DNA from 3 places in the Clostridium cochlearium genome. Region 1 is predicted to be linked to each of the others. Evidence: riboswitches for the same ligand, from Rfam matches in the RefSeq annotation. Region 1 holds a riboswitch; each other region holds the start of a gene.
What was found. A riboswitch is a leader RNA that binds a small molecule or an ion and turns the genes downstream of it on or off. The one in region 1 is predicted to bind thiamine pyrophosphate.
Positions count from the first base shown of each region.

Region 2: it holds a riboswitch for thiamine pyrophosphate, as region 1 does, so the genes downstream of both, thiW (energy coupling factor transporter S component ThiW) here and thiC (phosphomethylpyrimidine synthase ThiC) in region 1, are expected to answer to the same signal.
Region 3: it holds a riboswitch for thiamine pyrophosphate, as region 1 does, so the genes downstream of both, thiT (energy-coupled thiamine transporter ThiT) here and thiC (phosphomethylpyrimidine synthase ThiC) in region 1, are expected to answer to the same signal.

Region 1 covers NZ_LT906477.1:671,019-677,002, reverse strand. Annotated here, with positions in the region: gene CKV72_RS03270 (HesB-like protein) at 55-384, shown strand; gene thiC (phosphomethylpyrimidine synthase ThiC) at 834-2,150, opposite strand; TPP riboswitch at 2,246-2,353, opposite strand; gene CKV72_RS03260 (HAD family hydrolase) at 2,425-3,216, opposite strand; gene CKV72_RS03255 (NADH peroxidase) at 3,364-3,909, opposite strand; gene CKV72_RS03250 (MalY/PatB family protein) at 4,004-5,182, opposite strand; gene CKV72_RS03245 (aspartate ammonia-lyase) at 5,272-5,984, opposite strand, start outside.
Region 2 covers NZ_LT906477.1:1,494,550-1,500,533, forward strand. Annotated here, with positions in the region: gene CKV72_RS07415 (TIM barrel protein) at 1-576, shown strand, start outside; gene thiE (thiamine phosphate synthase) at 894-1,532, opposite strand; gene thiM (hydroxyethylthiazole kinase) at 1,525-2,349, opposite strand; gene thiD (bifunctional hydroxymethylpyrimidine kinase/phosphomethylpyrimidine kinase) at 2,748-3,608, opposite strand; gene thiW (energy coupling factor transporter S component ThiW) at 3,611-4,111, opposite strand; TPP riboswitch at 4,206-4,314, opposite strand; gene CKV72_RS07440 (M16 family metallopeptidase) at 4,365-5,588, opposite strand; gene CKV72_RS07445 (GtrA family protein) at 5,678-5,984, shown strand, end outside.
Region 3 covers NZ_LT906477.1:99,150-105,133, reverse strand. Annotated here, with positions in the region: gene nrdG (anaerobic ribonucleoside-triphosphate reductase activating protein) at 1-439, opposite strand, end outside; gene CKV72_RS00545 (anaerobic ribonucleoside triphosphate reductase) at 443-2,557, opposite strand; TPP riboswitch at 2,818-2,923, shown strand; gene thiT (energy-coupled thiamine transporter ThiT) at 3,000-3,647, shown strand; gene CKV72_RS00535 (ferredoxin) at 3,689-3,880, opposite strand; gene CKV72_RS00530 (Mrp/NBP35 family ATP-binding protein) at 3,996-4,838, opposite strand; gene CKV72_RS00525 (YhfM domain-containing protein) at 4,861-5,700, opposite strand; gene CKV72_RS00520 (prolipoprotein diacylglyceryl transferase) at 5,731-5,984, opposite strand, start outside.

The DNA of each region.
Region 1 (5,984 bases):
TTCTTATCTGTTACAATAATAAACATAAATAAACTATTTAAAGGAGGCTTTTTAATGAACATAGTTACCATGAGCGATATCGCTTATGACGAGTTCTTAGACTTTTTAAAAGAAAATGGTGTTAAAGATAATATTCTTAGAATACACTTAGCAGGTATGGGATGTAGCGGTCCTGTATTTAATCTTGTCATAGATGAAGAAAAACCAAACGATGAGGTAGTTAAAATTCATGACGTAACTTTTTTAATAGATAAAAATCTTGTTAGTCAATTCGTTGGATTTGTTATTGAATGCTCTGAGGAAAATGGATTAGGTGGATTTTCTTTAGAACCTATTGTAAAACCTGATACCGGTGGATGTTCTACTTGTGGTGGATGCCACTAATAAAAAAAGTGTGTCGTAGTTTTAAAAAACTGCAACACACTTTTTTTAACAGAGGACAGAGGACAATTGACATAGGACAATGAAGGAAGATTTTCTTCCGCTTTGCTATAGAAAACCTTAAATTTTATAATATAATTGAAAATGGAAAGTGGAGAATGGAGAGTTAAGGATATTTTAGATTTGTCTAATATAAAAAAGGTTTAGCTTTAGCTAAACCTAAGGATCTTATAAAATTAAAAACTTTTAGTAATGTTAATGGAAAAAAGTTGTCAATCATTTTCCACTTTCCATTCTCCATTTTCAATTCTAACTAATAAGATTAAAGATTTTCTGACATAAGGAAGGAAAATCCTCCTAAATTGTTCATTATTCATTGTTAGTTGTTCATTAAAAATTGTTCTTTGTCCTCTGTCAATTGTCCTCTATAAAAATTTTGTCACACAAAATTTTTATTTATCATCGTTTCTTAATATATTTATATCTTTTCCTTGCATAACCTTATTCATATTTCTAACAGCACACATTTTTCCACACATAGTACAACTATCGTTAACTTCTGGGGTAGAACTCTTTCTATATTTTCTTGCTTTCTCATCATCTATAGCTAAATCAAACATTTTTTCCCAATCTAATTCTTTTCTTGCAGCTGACATTTGATTATCCCACTCTCTTGCTCCTTTTATTCCTTTAGCAATATCTGCTGCATGAGCTGCTATTTTAGTTGCTATTATTCCTTCCTTCATATCATCTAAATCTGGAAGTCTTAGATGTTCTGCAGGTGTTACATAACATAAAAAGTCTGCTCCATAGGTTGCTGCAATAGCTCCTCCTATAGCACTTGTAATATGATCATATCCAGGAGCTATATCTGTAACTATAGGTCCTAATACATAAAAAGGTGCATTATGACATAATTTTTTTTCTAATTTCATGTTTGTTTCTATTTCATCTAGGGACATATGTCCAGGTCCTTCTATTATAATTTGAACATTTCTTTTCCATGCTCTTTTAGTTAATTCTCCTAAAGTCATAAGTTCTTTTATTTGACTTGCATCTGTAGAATCATGTATTGAACCAGGTCTACAAGCATCTCCTAAACTTATTGTAACATCATATTTCTCACATATATCAAGAACTTTATCAAAGTACTCATAAAAAGGATTTTCTCTATTATTAAGCTCCATCCATGCATAAAGAAGAGATCCACCTCTAGATACTATATTAGTAAGTCTTTCATTTCTTTTAAATATCTCCACAGATTCCTTGTTAACTCCTGCATGTATAGTCATAAAGTCTACTCCATCTTTTGCATGAGTTTCTATTACATCTAATAATTCTTCTGCAGTGATATCTTTTAATTCTTTATCATAAAATCCAATAGCATCATACATAGGAACAGTTCCTATCATAGCTGGAGACATTTCTACTAATCTTCTTCTAAATTCTTGTGTTTTTCCAAAACAACTTAAATCCATTATAGCTTCTGCTTTCATATCTATAGCTTTTTTTACTTTTTCAAGTTCTCTCTCCACATTACAACAATCTTTTGATATTCCTAAGTTTACATTTATCTTAGTTCTTAATCCTTGTCCTACTCCTTCAGCGCTTAAATTTTTGTGATTTTTATTTGCTGGTATAGCAACACTACCTTTTGCCACACGCTCCATTAATTCTTTTATATCTATACCTTCTTTTTCAGCTACAGCTTCCATTTCCTTTGTAACTATTCCTTTTTTAGCAGCATCCATCTGAGTTGTGTAATTCATTTTATTCCTCTCCTTTTTTATTAAAATAAAAAGGGAAAGTTTTAAACTTTCCCTCAAAATACATATGTATATATATGCTATAGAATTTCACCATAACTACAATACACAATGTTCCCTACGTTGGTATTAACCAAATCAGGTTATGAGGGTCAGAGATAACATCTCTTTCTCAGCCTATTTTATAAGCTCCCCTAAATTTATTTAATTGTTTACATATTCATGGTATCATAGTTATTTTTTATAGTCAATGATTTTAATTATTTAAATCCAGTTCTTAATCTTTTAGCACAAATTTTTTAATAGCATAAGCTGCTCCATCCTCTTCATTGCTTTTTGTTATAAAATCAGCCACTTTTTTAAGTCTTGATGAACCATTTCCCATTGCAACACCTAATCCTGCATATTCTATCATTGTTATGTCATTATCCCAATCCCCTACTGCCATAATTTTCTCTTTAGGTATTTCATATTTTTCACATACTCTCTTTAAAGCAATTCCTTTATTTACTTCTCCGTTAAATATCTCTAAAAATTGGGGTAATGAAAATTGTGTATTTATTCTACTGCCATATTTAAAATCTAATTTTTCTTTAATAGGTTTAAGCTTCTCTTCTTTATGTGTTAAAAGGATTTTTGTTACATTTTCATCTTTATAAAATTTTGAAACTTGTCCAACTTCTATAGAATTAAATACATAATTATCTATCCCCATAAAATCTGAAATTTCATCTACATAGGTATTATTACCTATAAAAAGAACAATATATATGTCTTCTTTTTCACATATTTCTATTATATCTTCTACTATGTCTCTATCTAAATATTCACTATGAATAATGTTCCCTTTATTATCATATATTGTAGCCCCATTTAATCCTAAAAACAAATCTTTTGTTTCTAATTTTTTTATATAAGGTTCAGCAGCAGAATAATCTCTACCAGATACTAAAATTACTCTTATACCTCTATCCATTGATTTCCTTATTACATTCACAGTTTTACTTGAAATTTCATGATCTCTATTTAAAAGAGTGCCATCTATATCTAGTGCTATTAATTTATACATATAATCCCCTCCCTCTATACATTATACTTTACATTATAACTTATATTTGTAATATTTAAAATTATACATTTTCTACAAATTATTTATTATATAAAACAAAAGAACGACTTAACTAAGTCGTTCTTTGTGTCTATTTTTTATAATATTTTATTTAAAATATCTATCTAATAAACCTTTAAATGCCTTACCATGTCTTGCTTCATCTTTACACATTTCATGAACTGTATCGTGTATTGCATCTAAATTTAATTTTTTAGCAAGAGTTGCTAATTCTTTCTTACCACTACAAGCTCCATATTCAGCTTCTACTCTCATTTCTAAGTTTTTCTTAGTAGAATCTGTTACAACCTCTCCTAATAATTCCGCAAATTTAGCAGCATGTTCTGCTTCTTCAAAAGCGATTCTTTTATATGCTTCTGCAACTTCTGGTAACCCTTCTCTATCTGCTTGCCTACTCATTGCAAGATACATTCCAACCTCAGTACATTCTCCTACAAAATTAGCTCTTAATCCTTCTATTACTTCTTCATCTACTCCCTTAGCAACTCCTATTACATGCTCGTCTGCCCAAGCAAGTTCTCCCTCAACTTGTTCTACAAATTTATCTGATGGAACATTACATTGCGGACATCTTTCTGGTGCCGCATCCCCTTCATAAACATATCCACATACTGTACATACAAATTTTTTCATTTTCAATTCCTCCTGTTATATCTCTTATTTACAATTATTATTATATAATAATTATTATTATTTTGCAACTACTTTTCAAAATTATTTATTTTATTCACAGTTTGTTAACATTTTCCATAGCCATACATATTCTATCTAAAGCTTCTTTTAGAATTGTTCTAGAACAAGCTAAATTTATTCTCTGAAAACCTTCCCCTTCTTTTCCAAATACATATCCTTCATCAAAAAGTACTCTTGCTTCATTTATCATAAATTCTCTTAACTGTTCACAATTCATGGATAAACCCCTAAAATCTATCCAAGCTAAATAAGTTCCTTCTGATTTAGTTACTTTTAATTGTGGAATTTTTTCTTCTATATAATTACATAGAAAATTATAATTATCTTCTACATATTTAAGCATATCTCTATACCAACCTTCTCCATGCTTATAAGCTGCTTTCATAGCCTCTATTCCAAGCACATTTATGCCTTCTACTGCATTTTTATATACTGTATTTAAATATTTATCTCTTAAGTCTTTATTAGGAATAATAACATTTGAAACATGAAGTGCTGCTAAATTAAAAGTTTTTGTAGGGGAAATACATATCAAAGATATGTCCTCAAATTTTTTATCTACATTAATTATAGGTATATGTTTATACCCCTTAAATATCAAATCACAATGTATTTCATCAGATAACATTAATATATTATGCTTTAGGCATATATCACCTAATTTTTTTAACTCCTCTTGTTTCCAAACTCTTCCCCCTGGATTATGTGGATTACATAAAATCATCATTTTTACCTTTGAATCTATTTTACTTTCTAAGTCTTCAAAATCCATAAAATATTTATTATTTTCATATTTTAAAGGATTATTTACTATAATACGATTATTACTCTCTATACATCTTTTAAATTGATGATATACAGGAGGTTGTATTATTATCTTATCTCCTTCTTCTGTATAGCTTTGAATCATCCAACTTATAGCTGCAACTATTGTAGGTGCAGTGCATACCCATTCCTCTTCTACTTTAAAATTATGTATTCTATCCAGCCAATTTATTAAGGAATTATAATACTCTTCATCTAAATAGGAATATCCAAAGACTCCATGTTCTGTTCTATTTTTTATTGCTTCTATTATTTCAGGAGCAGTTCTAAAATCCATGTCAGCTATTCCCATAGGAATTATATCGCTCCTATTATATAGTATTTGGGGTTTATCCCATTTAACCGCTGACGTATTTTTTCTTTCAACTATTTCATTAAAATTATACATTTTTTACCTCCTTTTATGTTTTAATATATTAAAATTTTATCATTTAACAAATAAAAAGTCTGCAAGTTTGCAGACTTCTTATAATTATTTTATTTTTTCAAAAGTTCTTTACCTGATATACCTGGTTCAGTCATTCCAAATGGATCAAGTATTGTATCTAACTCTTTTTCTGATAATAGATTTTCTTTTAGTACAAGTTCTTTTACAGATTCTCCAGTCTGTATAGCAGTTTTTGCTACTTTAGCAGCTTTTTTATATCCTACATGAGGACATATTGCTGTAATTATTCCAACACTATTATCAACTAATTTTTTACATCTTTCTTCATTAGCTGTTATATCTTTTATACAATTATCAATAAATGTATCTACACCATTTTTTAATGTTTCAATAGACTCAAACAATTTATAATAAAGCACTGGCTCAAAAGCATTTAATTCTAGCTGTCCAGCTTCAACAGCCATAGTAATGGTTACATCATTTCCTACAATGCTAAATGCAACTTGATTTACCACTTCAGCTATTACAGGATTTACTTTTCCAGGCATTATAGATGATCCATTTTGTTTTGCTGGTAAATTTATTTCTCCAAAACCAGTTCTAGGTCCTGATGACATAAGTCTTAAATCATTAGCTATCTTAGATAAACTTAAAGCACAAACTTTTAAATTTGATGATACTGAAGCAAAACAATCTAAGTTTTGAGTTCCATCTACTAAATCCTCACATTGAATTAAATCCAATGCTGTTACTTTTGATAAATTCGGAGTAATATTTTCCACATACTGCTCATCAGCATTTA
Region 2 (5,984 bases), 820 kb from region 1:
GAAAAGCAAGAAAAGTCTATGGAAAGAATTATAAAAGGAGCTGAGGGATTACAAAAGGTAAAAGGTAGAAGCTTAATTTTTCATCCTGGATTTTATCTAAAAGATACAAAAGAAAAGACTTTTAATACTATAAAAGAAAATCTTGAAAAGCTACCTTACTTTGGAGTGGACTACAGATTAGAAACCACAGGAAAACCTACTCAATTTGGTTCTTTAGAGGAAATTGTAGCACTTTGCAAGGATATTAAACACTGCAAGCCCTGCATAGATTTCTCTCATTTGCACGCAAGAGGTAACGGTGCATTAAAAAATTATGATGACTTTGCAAATATTTTAGATTATATGCACAAACATTTAGGATATGAAGCCTTAGAAGACATGCATATACATATATCTGGAATAAACTATGGAGAAAAAGGTGAAAGAAATCATCTTCCCTTCCTAGAAAGCGACTTTAATTATAAAGATTGCATGAAAGCTTTCAAAAGCTTTGATATTAAAGGTTGCATTATATGTGAAAGTCCTATTTTAGAAAAAGACGCTCTTTTGCTTAAAGAATACTACAAGGCTTTATAGTTAATGAATAACGAATAATGAACGAGGACAGAGGACAGAGGACAGAGGACAATGAAGGTTAATTTTTCTTCATTAACATTACGAAAAATTTTAAATTTATAAGATCTTTAAGTTTAGCTAAAGCTAAACTTAATTAAATCTAAGATACCTTCAATGTTCAGCTTTGCTAAACGAGTTTTTTATGCTACAACTATCTTTAACAAATAAAATAAAATTAAAACTTTTCTGAGTGTAACGAAGAAAAGTGTCCTTCACTGTCCTCTGTCAATTGTCCTATGTCCTCTGAAAAAGTGTTCTCAATTCTCCACTCTCCATTTTCAATTATAACCAAAGTTATTCATTAAAATAAGCTCTTCGCATGCTTTTTTAACGTCTTCTTTTCCTAGTATGCCGGATATAACTGCAATTCCATCTATATTAGTTCCCTTAAGTTTTTGTACATTGGTTTCGTTTACTCCTCCTATTGCCACTACGGGAATATTCACAGTTTTTTTTATTTCTTTAAGAGTTTCTATAGATGTACTTTCTGCATCTTTTTTGCTATTTGTAGGAAACATTGCTCCTACTCCTAAATAATCTGCTCCATCCATTTGAGCTTTTAGAGCATCTTCTATAGTATTTGCAGATAACCCTAAAATTTTATCTTCTCCTATTATCTTTCTTACAACATCTGCCGGTAAATCCTTCTGACCTATATGCACTCCTTCTGCATCTACTGCTAGAGCTATATCCACCCTGTCATTTATTATTAGTGGTACATTGTATTTGTCTGTTATATTTTTTATTTCCTTTGCTATTTCATAAAATTCTTTTGATGAAATATCTTTTTCTCTTAATTGCACTAAAGTAACTCCACCTAATATGGCATCTTCCACTGCCTTTTTTAAATCTCTTCCCTTTAATACATCTCTATCTGTTACTAAATAAAGAGTACAATCTAAATTTTTATTACCCATTATAAATCTTTCCCCTTTCTTTAAATGAATTTTCATTAAGATTATATATGCTATCTATTAAAGCTGTTCTAAAGGAACTTGGCCCTAAATTTTTAGTTTTTTCATAGGCAATTTCTCCTGCGATACCCATGGATGTAACTCCTGATAATGTAGCTTGTAAATAATCTTTTTCTGCTCCACAATAAGATGCTATTACAGAGGTGCACATACAACCTGTTCCTGTAATTTTAGACATGATGCTACTTCCATTTTCTACAATGTAAATATCTTTTTTAAATCCTATTACATCCTTTTCTCCAGTTATTGCAATTACTGCATTGTATTTTTCCGAAAGATTTTTAACTAGTTTAATTCTTTCTTCAATAGAATTATCTTCATCGCAACTTTCTGCATCTACTCCTTTTGTTGATGCATCCATACCAGATAAAACCTTTACCTCTGATATGTTCCCTCTTATTACTGAAAATTTTATTTCCCTTAAAAGTTCCAAAGCTATATGAGTTCTATATTTGGTAGCTCCAACTCCTACTGGATCTAAAATAACAGGTATATTTAATTCATTTGATTTTTTCCCTGCCAAAAGCATGGACTTAACTGTCTTTTGATTCAAAGTTCCTATATTTATAACCAAAGCCGAAGCTATAGACACCATATCCTCAACTTCATTTATATCATCTGCCATCACTGGCGACGCTCCTATAGCCAATACTATATTTGCGCAATCATTTACCGTTACATAATTTGTTATATGATGAATCAAAGGATTTTTTTCTTTTATTTTTAATAAGCTATTATATATTTTTTCATAAATTTCCACGATAACCCCCCCTTTTTTTAATGAACAACTAACAGTTAATAATGAATAATTATGGATATTTTTTCTCCGCTTTGTTACATTTGACAATTGACAGAGGACAGAGGACAATGAAGGTTAATTTTTCTTCATTAACATTACGAAAAATTTTAAATTGTATAAAACCTTACAAAAGTTTAGCTAAAGCTAAACTTTTATAAATTGACTAAATCTAAAACGCCTTCGATGTTTAGCTTGCTAAACGAGTTTTCCATAATACAACTATCTTTAACAAATCAAATAAAATTAAAACTTTTCTGAGTGTAACGAAGAAAAGCGTCCTTCATTCTCAATTCTCCACTTTCCATTTTCAATTATATCTAATAAGATTAAAGCTCTTCTGACGCCAGGAAGAAAAACTGTCAATTGTCCTCTGTCCTCTGTCCTTTGTCCTCTAAATAAAGTTCATAAAAGTGGTTTGTAGGTCCTACTCCTTTTCCTATATCTAATGAATGTTCTATGGCTATTTGTATATAGTCTTTAGCTTTTTTTACACTTTCTTCTAAGTTGTAGCCTAGTGCTAAGTTTGAGGCTATGGCTGAAGATAGTGTACATCCTGTTCCATGGGTATTTTTAGTATTTATACGCTTTGAAGAGAAATAGCTGACTTTTTCTTTACTGTATAAAATGTCTATAGCTTCTCCTTCTAGGTGTCCACCTTTCATAAGTACACTTTTAGGTCCCATTTTCATTATTATTTCAGCGGCTTTTTCCATTTTTTCTTTGCTATCAATAGGTATTATTTTTTTTATATCCTCTTCAATTTTACCTTCTTCTTCATAGGTTTTTATTATTTCCTCTGCTTCTGGTAAATTAGGAGTTATTACATCCGCTAAAGGTAATAATTTTTCTATAAGAGTTTTTTTAGATTCTGGTGCTAATAAATCGTATCCACTTTTGGATATCATAACAGGGTCTACTACTACATTTTTAGCCTTATACTCTTTTAATTTTTCTGCTATTATTTCTATGGTTTCTATTTTGGATACCATTCCAATTTTAACCGCATCTACTTCTATATCTGTAAATATGGCATCTATTTGTTTTGCTATGATATCTTTGTCTATATCCTGTACTGCAAAAACTCCTTGGGTGTTTTGTGCTGTTACTGCTGTTATTACACTCATTCCAAATACTTTATGAGCTGACATAGTCTTTATATCTGCTTGAATACCAGCTCCTCCTGAACTATCTGAACCTGCAATGGTTAATGCTTTTTTCAAAATTATCCCCTCCATAAAACTTCATTCTTATTAAGTATTTTTTCTCCAATTAATTTTATTATAGTATATCCTATAATACTTCCCCCTACACTACTTATGGAAAAAGGCACTATAAAAAATAAACCTGCAACTTCTTTTCCCATTATGAATTTTGCCATAGGGAAAGCTAGTAATCCTCCTATTAAACCTGTTCCAATGATTTCTCCTAAAACTGCTAAAAATTCTTTTCCTGTTTTTTTATACAAAACACCTGCAATAGCTGCCCCTATCATGCTTCCAGGAAAAGCTAATAAAGAACCTGTTCCAACTATATTTCTTAAAAAAGATATACAAAATGCTATAGATACACTATAAAAAGGCCCTAATATTACTGCAGATATGACATTTATTGCATGTTGTACTGGAAAACATTTAGCTGCTCCTATAGGTATAAATATTAAATTTCCTAAGAAAGCTCCTAAAGCTACTAGTAACGCTGAAAATGTTAATTTTTTAGTATTCATATTATACTCCTCCATATTTTTATAAAAAATAAAAGCACAGACAACGTAAGTCTGCACTTTTGCATTCAAATAGTAGAACTATATAAATATAAAATATATAGTAAACCATTCTCCCTACGCTGGCATTATCCAGATCAGGTAAAGGGTCTAAGAATCCAGTTCTTACTCTCAGCTGGCATTATCCAGCTCCCCTGAAATTTTATTCTATTGTTACCTAAATGATACTACAGCATTTTTTAACAGTCAAGTGTGACTACTGAATTATTTGTATACTAGGATTATTTAAAATCCTTTTTATGATGTTATTTATGTAGTATCCATCTATATCTTTGTAGTCCTCTTTATTTGGAAATACTCCTTTATAATCATTATACATTATTTCATGACAAGTTAAATCCTTTGCCAGCTGTACAGATCTTTCCCATCTTAATTCCTGTTTTAGTTTAATTCCTTTAATTGCTTTTTTTATTTTATCCTGTTTAAAATAATTTTTATCATCTTTAACTTCTTCTATTGCCTTATTTATAAGGGCTATTGCTTTATTTACATTGTCTTTATGTACAGATAATTGTATACAAAATAGCTTTATTCCCTTTTCATTTTTTATAAAACTTCCAATATCATAAGCTAGGGAATTTTCTGTTCTTATTGTATGGTATAAAATACTACTCGTACCTTCTCCAAAATAAAAATTAAATATATCCATTGCCTTTATTTCTTTACTTTTTAACATGTGTATAGGGTAAGCATATTGTATTTTTGCACCTTCTATACCTTGTTTTATTTTTACAAATATTCCTGGATTATTTAGCTCATATAGATAATTTTCATTAACTTTTTCTATATTAGTTTTTTCTTCTTCCTTTATTAAATATTTTTCTATAATTTTCTTTACCTTCTCAAATTCTAAAGAAGAAACCACAGATATTGTCATATTGTTTAATTTATAAAATTTATTATAAAAAGCTTTTATCTGATTTAAAGTTATGGAGTTTAAACTGTTTTCATTTCCTATAATAAGCTCTTTTATTCTTCTATTTTCAAAGGCATTATAAAAAAGTTCATCTTCACAATATTGGTCATTATCATCTTTCCAGTCCTTTAATTCCTGTTTAATTATATCCATTTCTTCCCTAAATCCTTTTTCTTTTAAAGTTGCATTTAATACTATGTCTAAAAATACTTCTATTCCCTTATGAAATTCTTCTGATAAAGTGGTTCCATAATATATTACATAAGGGTAATTTGTCATAGCATTTTGAAAACCAAATATTTCATCACATAATAAATTTATTTCTTGCTCTTTTCTATTTTTTGTTTCTTTAAATACCATATGTTCCACTACATGAGCTGTTCCATAAGGAAAGCCTTCTTCCCTTATTGCTCCTGCATCAAATCCTATGCAAAAGGAAGTTATATGACCACTTATTTTTTTATATATAAGCTTAGTTCCATTTTTCAATATTATATCTTGCATTTTTATCACCTACATTAAATATTTTTTAATTTCTGTAAAACATCTCACATAAAATATATTATATTATATAATTAACTTAGGGTGATAATATGAATTTAAAGGATAATATAAAACAATTTATTTTATATGCTCTAATAGGCAGCTCTAATGTTGTTATAGACTTTTGTATTCTAAATATGCTTTGGATGGTAACGGGTATCTATAAAGGTGCGGCTAATATTCTATTTAAATTTATATCCTTTATTTTTTATTCATTAAATGGATACTATTGGAATAAAAAATATACCTTTAAAACAGAGGGCTCTTTTTTAAAATTTGCCTCTGTTTTAGGTATAGCGGCTATAATAAATTCAATTATTTTATCTATAATGTCTATTTATAATATCTTAGGTATAT
Region 3 (5,984 bases), 570 kb from region 1:
AACCCTTATACTTTAGATTAGGTTCAATCTTATCTTGTTGAAAAGTACCATCTACTAATATATCTATATTTTCAATTAAAATTTTCCATCCATTTATTTTATCCATATTGCTAAGTATATATTCAAATTCATATCCTGTATAACACCATATATTAAGGTCATCTTTTTTTATCATTAAAGCTAATTCAGCTAAATTTTCTGCTTGTTCTAATGGTTCTCCGCCAGAAAAGGTAACCCCTCTTATTATAGGTATATTCTTTCTTATTCTTTTAATTATATCATCTATGCATATCCTATCACCATATTCAAAGTCTTGCATAGCAAGATTATGACACCCCTTACATTCATGCTTACAACCTGATAAAAATAATACAGATCTAAGTCCTTCACCATTAGCTAAGGAATTATCTAAAAAACCTGCCACTTGAAGATAGTTCATTTTCTATCTCTCCTCATAAAAAACTTTTCCATTAGTATGTGATAATCTATCCTTTCTTTCTGCTACCTTTCCAACTCCAAATCTTTCATCTAAACTTAAATATCCTGTAACCCTAGATATGCCTTGTATATTTTTGCTTCCACATTTAAAACAACTTGATTCGTGATTATCTATATAAGTACCACAGTTTTTACAATACTTTATATGAAAGTTTATCCCTAAATAATTAATATTAGTATTGCTATAAGCATAATTTATTATATCCATTATTACATCTTCTGTTGGATAATCATCTAACTCGATGTAAGAAATATGTCCTCCATTACAAATTGAGTGATATGGCGCTTCTATATCTATTTTTTCTTTTATTGATATTGGATATCCAACTGGTATATGAAAACTGTTTGTATAATAGTCCTTATCTGTTACCCCTTTAATTTCACCAAATATTTTTTTATCTTGTACTATAAATTTCCCACTTAACCCCTCTGCTGGAGTAGCATAGCAAGACCAATTCAACTTTGTTTCTTTTGTAGTCTTATCGGTAAAGTCTCTTATATGTTTTATGATTTTTATTCCTAATTCTCTAGCATTTTCTGATTCACCATGATGCTCTCCTATTAAAGCTTTAAGAGTTTCAGCTAATCCTATGAATCCTATACCCCAAGTACCTTGTTTTAAAATAGGTTCTATACTGTCCTCTGGCTGTAAATTTTCTGATCCTTTCATTAGATTTTGTCCTGCAACAAAAGGTAAATCTTTAACTCTTAATCTTTTTAAAACACCATACCTATGTAATAATGCTTCTTTTGCCATTTCTAATCTATTATCTAATAAAGCAAAAAACTTATTTATATCTTTTTTAGATATAATAGCTATCCTTGGTAAATTAATTGTAGTTGGTGCTATATTACCTCTTCCTTTAACATCTGGTTCTCCATTTACATTAGATTGTACTCTAGTTCTACATCCCATAGTAGCAGGTAAATATCCTTTATTATAATATTCTAAATTAAAATCTGCATCAATGTTCATAAAAGTAGGATTCATCCTCTTACTAGCAACTTTACAGGCTAATTTAAATAAATAATAATATGGATCTGATGGTCTCTTATTCACTCCATCTTTTACTCTAAATATTATATTAGGAAATATCGGTTGTTCACCTTTCCCTAATCCTTTTTCATACTCTATTAAAAATAATTCACAAACTAATGCAGCATCTTCTGACATTGGTATCCCTATATTTATTGAACTAAAAGGAACTTGTGAACCCGCTCTTGAATGCATAGTATTCAGATTATATACTATGCCCTGCATTGCCTGACTAATACTTTTCCTTAATTTTTTTTCACATAGCTCTTCAATCTTTTCTTCTTCTAATCCAACTTCTCTTAATTCTTCTTTTATTTCTTTTCTTGTAAATTCAACAAAGTAACCCATATCATTATCAAAATCTGGATGAGATTGCCCACCAAACATATCATTTTGAGTTGATTGTAATAATATACATGATAATTCGCAAGCAGACTCTATTCTTTTAGGAGGTCTTATAAATCCATACCCTGTATTAAATCCTTTTGATAAAACTTCTTTAGTTGGTATGTGCAAACAATTCACTGTTAAATTATAACTATCTAAATCATGATAATATATATCTCCATTTTCATGAGCCTTAGCTAAATGTTTAGGCATAGCAGCTAAGTTATACCACTTATTAGATTCACTAGCTATTCTTAATAATTTTGAAGAAAAATTATTTCCAACATTAGCATTATCTCTGTCTGTTTCAACCCCTATCTTCTCTATAGCTTCCATTAAATCTGATTTTATTTCTCTTATTCTAGTTCTTTCCTGTCTGTAATTAGCATAGGCTCTCCCTATATTTTTATAACTGTTCTCCATTAAAATACTTTCAACTAAATTTTGAATTTCTTCAACTGATATCTCATCTTTATTTAACTTTTCTATTTGTTCTACTACATTTTGAGTTAAATTCATATATTCACTTTCTTTTAATTCAAACCCTATTTCCTCAGAAGCTCTCTTAATTGCATTAGCTATTTTTATGGCATTAAAAGAAACTCTTCTGCCATCTCTCTTTACAACATATAGCATACACATTTCCTCCTAACTACAATATATTGTATATACTTTGGTCATTATACTATGTGAATGTCATAAAATCAACTTATAAAATTCCATATTATATGAAGTAAATGTGTTTAATATATAATTTATCTTTTCAATCTCTTTCTTTTGCACTTATGTTAAAGTTGACCTTTTATAAATATAAGTTTATGTATTTGCTGTAAATTAATTCAACATATTTGCAATAATTAAATATATATAATATAATAAACTTATAAAATTTAATAATGTAGTGCTAGGGGTGCTATAAAAGCTGAGAAATGGATTTCTTATTCATTAACCCTTGTACCTGAACTGGATAATTCCAGCGTAGGAAAGCCTTTTATAGATATAGAATATTATTATTAGCATTCCTTAATTGGAATGCTTTTTATTTACCCCTCATGCACAAACAGGAGGTATTATTTAAATGAATTTATTATCTTTAGGAGAAAACTTATTAGAAATAGTTAGTAATCCTAATTCCATATTAACACTACTAGGTCTAATGTTAGTAGTAATAATTTTATTAAAATCTAAAAAAATAAAATTAACTCCAGCATTAATTTGTAGCATAGGACTAGCATTGGCTTTAGCTACTATTCTAGATATGTTTAAGCTAACAAAGCTTCCAAATGGAGGTTCAGTTACACTTGGAGCAATGGTTCCTATTATATTAATGGCTCTTTTATACGGTCCTGAAGTAGGTTTTCTAACTGGATTTTTATATGGCCTTATAAAATTAATATTAGGTCCATATATACTTCATCCACTTCAAGTTTTATTTGACTATCCATTACCTTTTATGGCTCTTGGATTAGCTGGATATTTTAAAAACAACAAAATTTTAGGAACTATAATGGCTATATTGGGAAGATTTGTTTTTCACTTTATTGCAGGAGTAGTATTCTGGGGAAGTACAGCACCTGAATCTATGTCTTCTTACTTATATTCACTAATATATAATGGATCTTTTTTATCTGTAAATGCTCTTATATGTATTGTGATAATATATGTTTTACCTATTGAAAATATATATAAAATTATAAATAAAAAGTCTTATTATAAAGTTTTATAACATATTAAAGGTGCCTTCTTTTAAAGGCACCTTTAAGTTTTCTACTCTTCTACAGAAATAGCAGATGTTGGGCAGCTAGCTTCCGCTTCTTTAGAAAGCTCCTCTGATCCATCTGGGACTTCTTCTGTTATTGTTTTAGCTTTACCATCGTCATCCATTTCAAATACTTCTGGAGCCACTGAAGGACATAATCCACATCCTATACAAGTTTCTTTATCTACATATGCTTTCATTTGTATTCCTCCTTAATAAATATTATCTTTATTATTTTTACCTTGTTTTATTTATTTATAACTATATTTAGATAAATAAAAAGTTGGCAAATATTATTTACCAACTTTTTGCTTGTTATTTTATCTGATTCATAAATCCTTCTAATAGCTCCTCATATTCTGCACAGGCTGTAATATAATCTTCCACATTACCTTTCTCCATACTTTCTGTTAAGTCTAAATTTACAGGAAGTTCTGCTATTAAAGGTACTTCTAAATATTTAGCTTGTTCTTCAGCAGTTTTTCTACTAAATAAATTTATTTTTTCTCCACAACTACATCTTACATAAGACATATTTTCTACTACACCTAAAACATTTATATTCATTTTTTTTGCCATTATAATTACTTTTTTAACTATCATAGAAACCATATCTTGAGCTGTTGAAACAACTACCATTCCTTCTACAGGTATACTTTGCATGATTGTAAGTGCTACGTCTCCTGTTCCTGGTGGCATATCTATAAGAAGATAATCAAGTTCTCCCCATTCTGTATCTGTATACATTTGAGTAAGTACTCCTGTAATAACTGGACCTCTCCATATAACTGGTTCTTCTTCATGTTCAGTTAATAGATTAAGAGACATAACCTTTATACCTGATGATGTTTCTACTGGTAAAAATTTAATTTCTTCTCCAGTTCTTCCTTCTAAAGCATATGCTCTTTCTTCATTTATTCCAAAAAATCTAGGCATTGATGGTCCTGTTATATCTGCATCTAATACCCCAACTTTATATCCTGCTTTTTTTAGCTTTGTAGCAAGAATTCCTGTAACTGTAGATTTACCTACTCCACCTTTACCACTTATAACACCAATTATGTGTTTTATATTACCGTATTTAGGTACTATTTTAGAACATGATGCTTCATTACTATCACATTTACCTTTACTTGGACAACTATCACAATTACTCATAAAAATTCCTCCTTAGTTTCCATTAAAACTTCTCAGGCTTTTTATTAGAACACTCTACATGCCATGCTCTATTTTCATATTCTGCTTTAAGATAATACTTCTTGTCATTTTTATCTATTCTATCATGAAATGTAGCACTGGACTTATATAATAATCTTCTATAGCCTTGAGTTTTTAAAGTCATTACTACGTCATATTTAGAATCATCCTCTTCTACTAAGTATACTCCTTTATATTTCTTTAGTCTATTTTTAAATTCTTCTAAATCCTTAGATAAAATAAACTTTTTAACTTCGATGTCATCTTCTAAATTTATTCCTATAGTTTTACTAGTTTCTCCATTATCTTTTAAATAATTATCAAGAATTTCTAATATAGAGTCGTAATATATATTTGTAAAGTCTTTAGGAATTCTTACATCCCAAAAACTTTTTATTATATCATTATCTATTCTTTTAGATACTATGTATACTTTTCCATCTCCATATAAATTTCCACCATTTTTTTTATCTAATCCTACGATATACTGAAATTTATGAATCTTATCATGTGACTCATGCATTTCAAATATGTAATCTGGTTTCAATTCTGATTTCTCATCAACTTCTTTAGCTTTAGAAAGTATGTCATACAAATCCTTTATAGCTCTTTTATCTGTAACTATAAATCTATATCCTGGATCCCTAGTATTTTGTATTATAATTTTGTTTATTTTGTTTTCTTTTATATATTCAAAATCATTATTTTTCATATTAAAAGATAATTTTAGTTTATCCAAAGTAGAACAACCAGAAAAAACTATACTAAAAACTATAAAAAGAATAAAATAATTTTTTTTCTTATGTTTATGAAATCTAAACAATACTTTTTCCTCCAGATCTATTTAAATTTATTATTCTTTTTTAAATTTATCTACATTAAATATAAATACTCCTATAATAATAGTAAATAAACTTATAAATTGAGAGGTAGATAAAATAAATACATTCCCCCTTGGATCTCCTCTAAAAAACTCAACTATAATTCTACCTACACCATATAAAATCACATATAATGAAAATACTCTTCCCGGTTTTTTGTCCTTTTTACTATACCAAAGCAAGAAAAACGCTAACAAAAAATCAAATATAGATGAATAAATTTGAG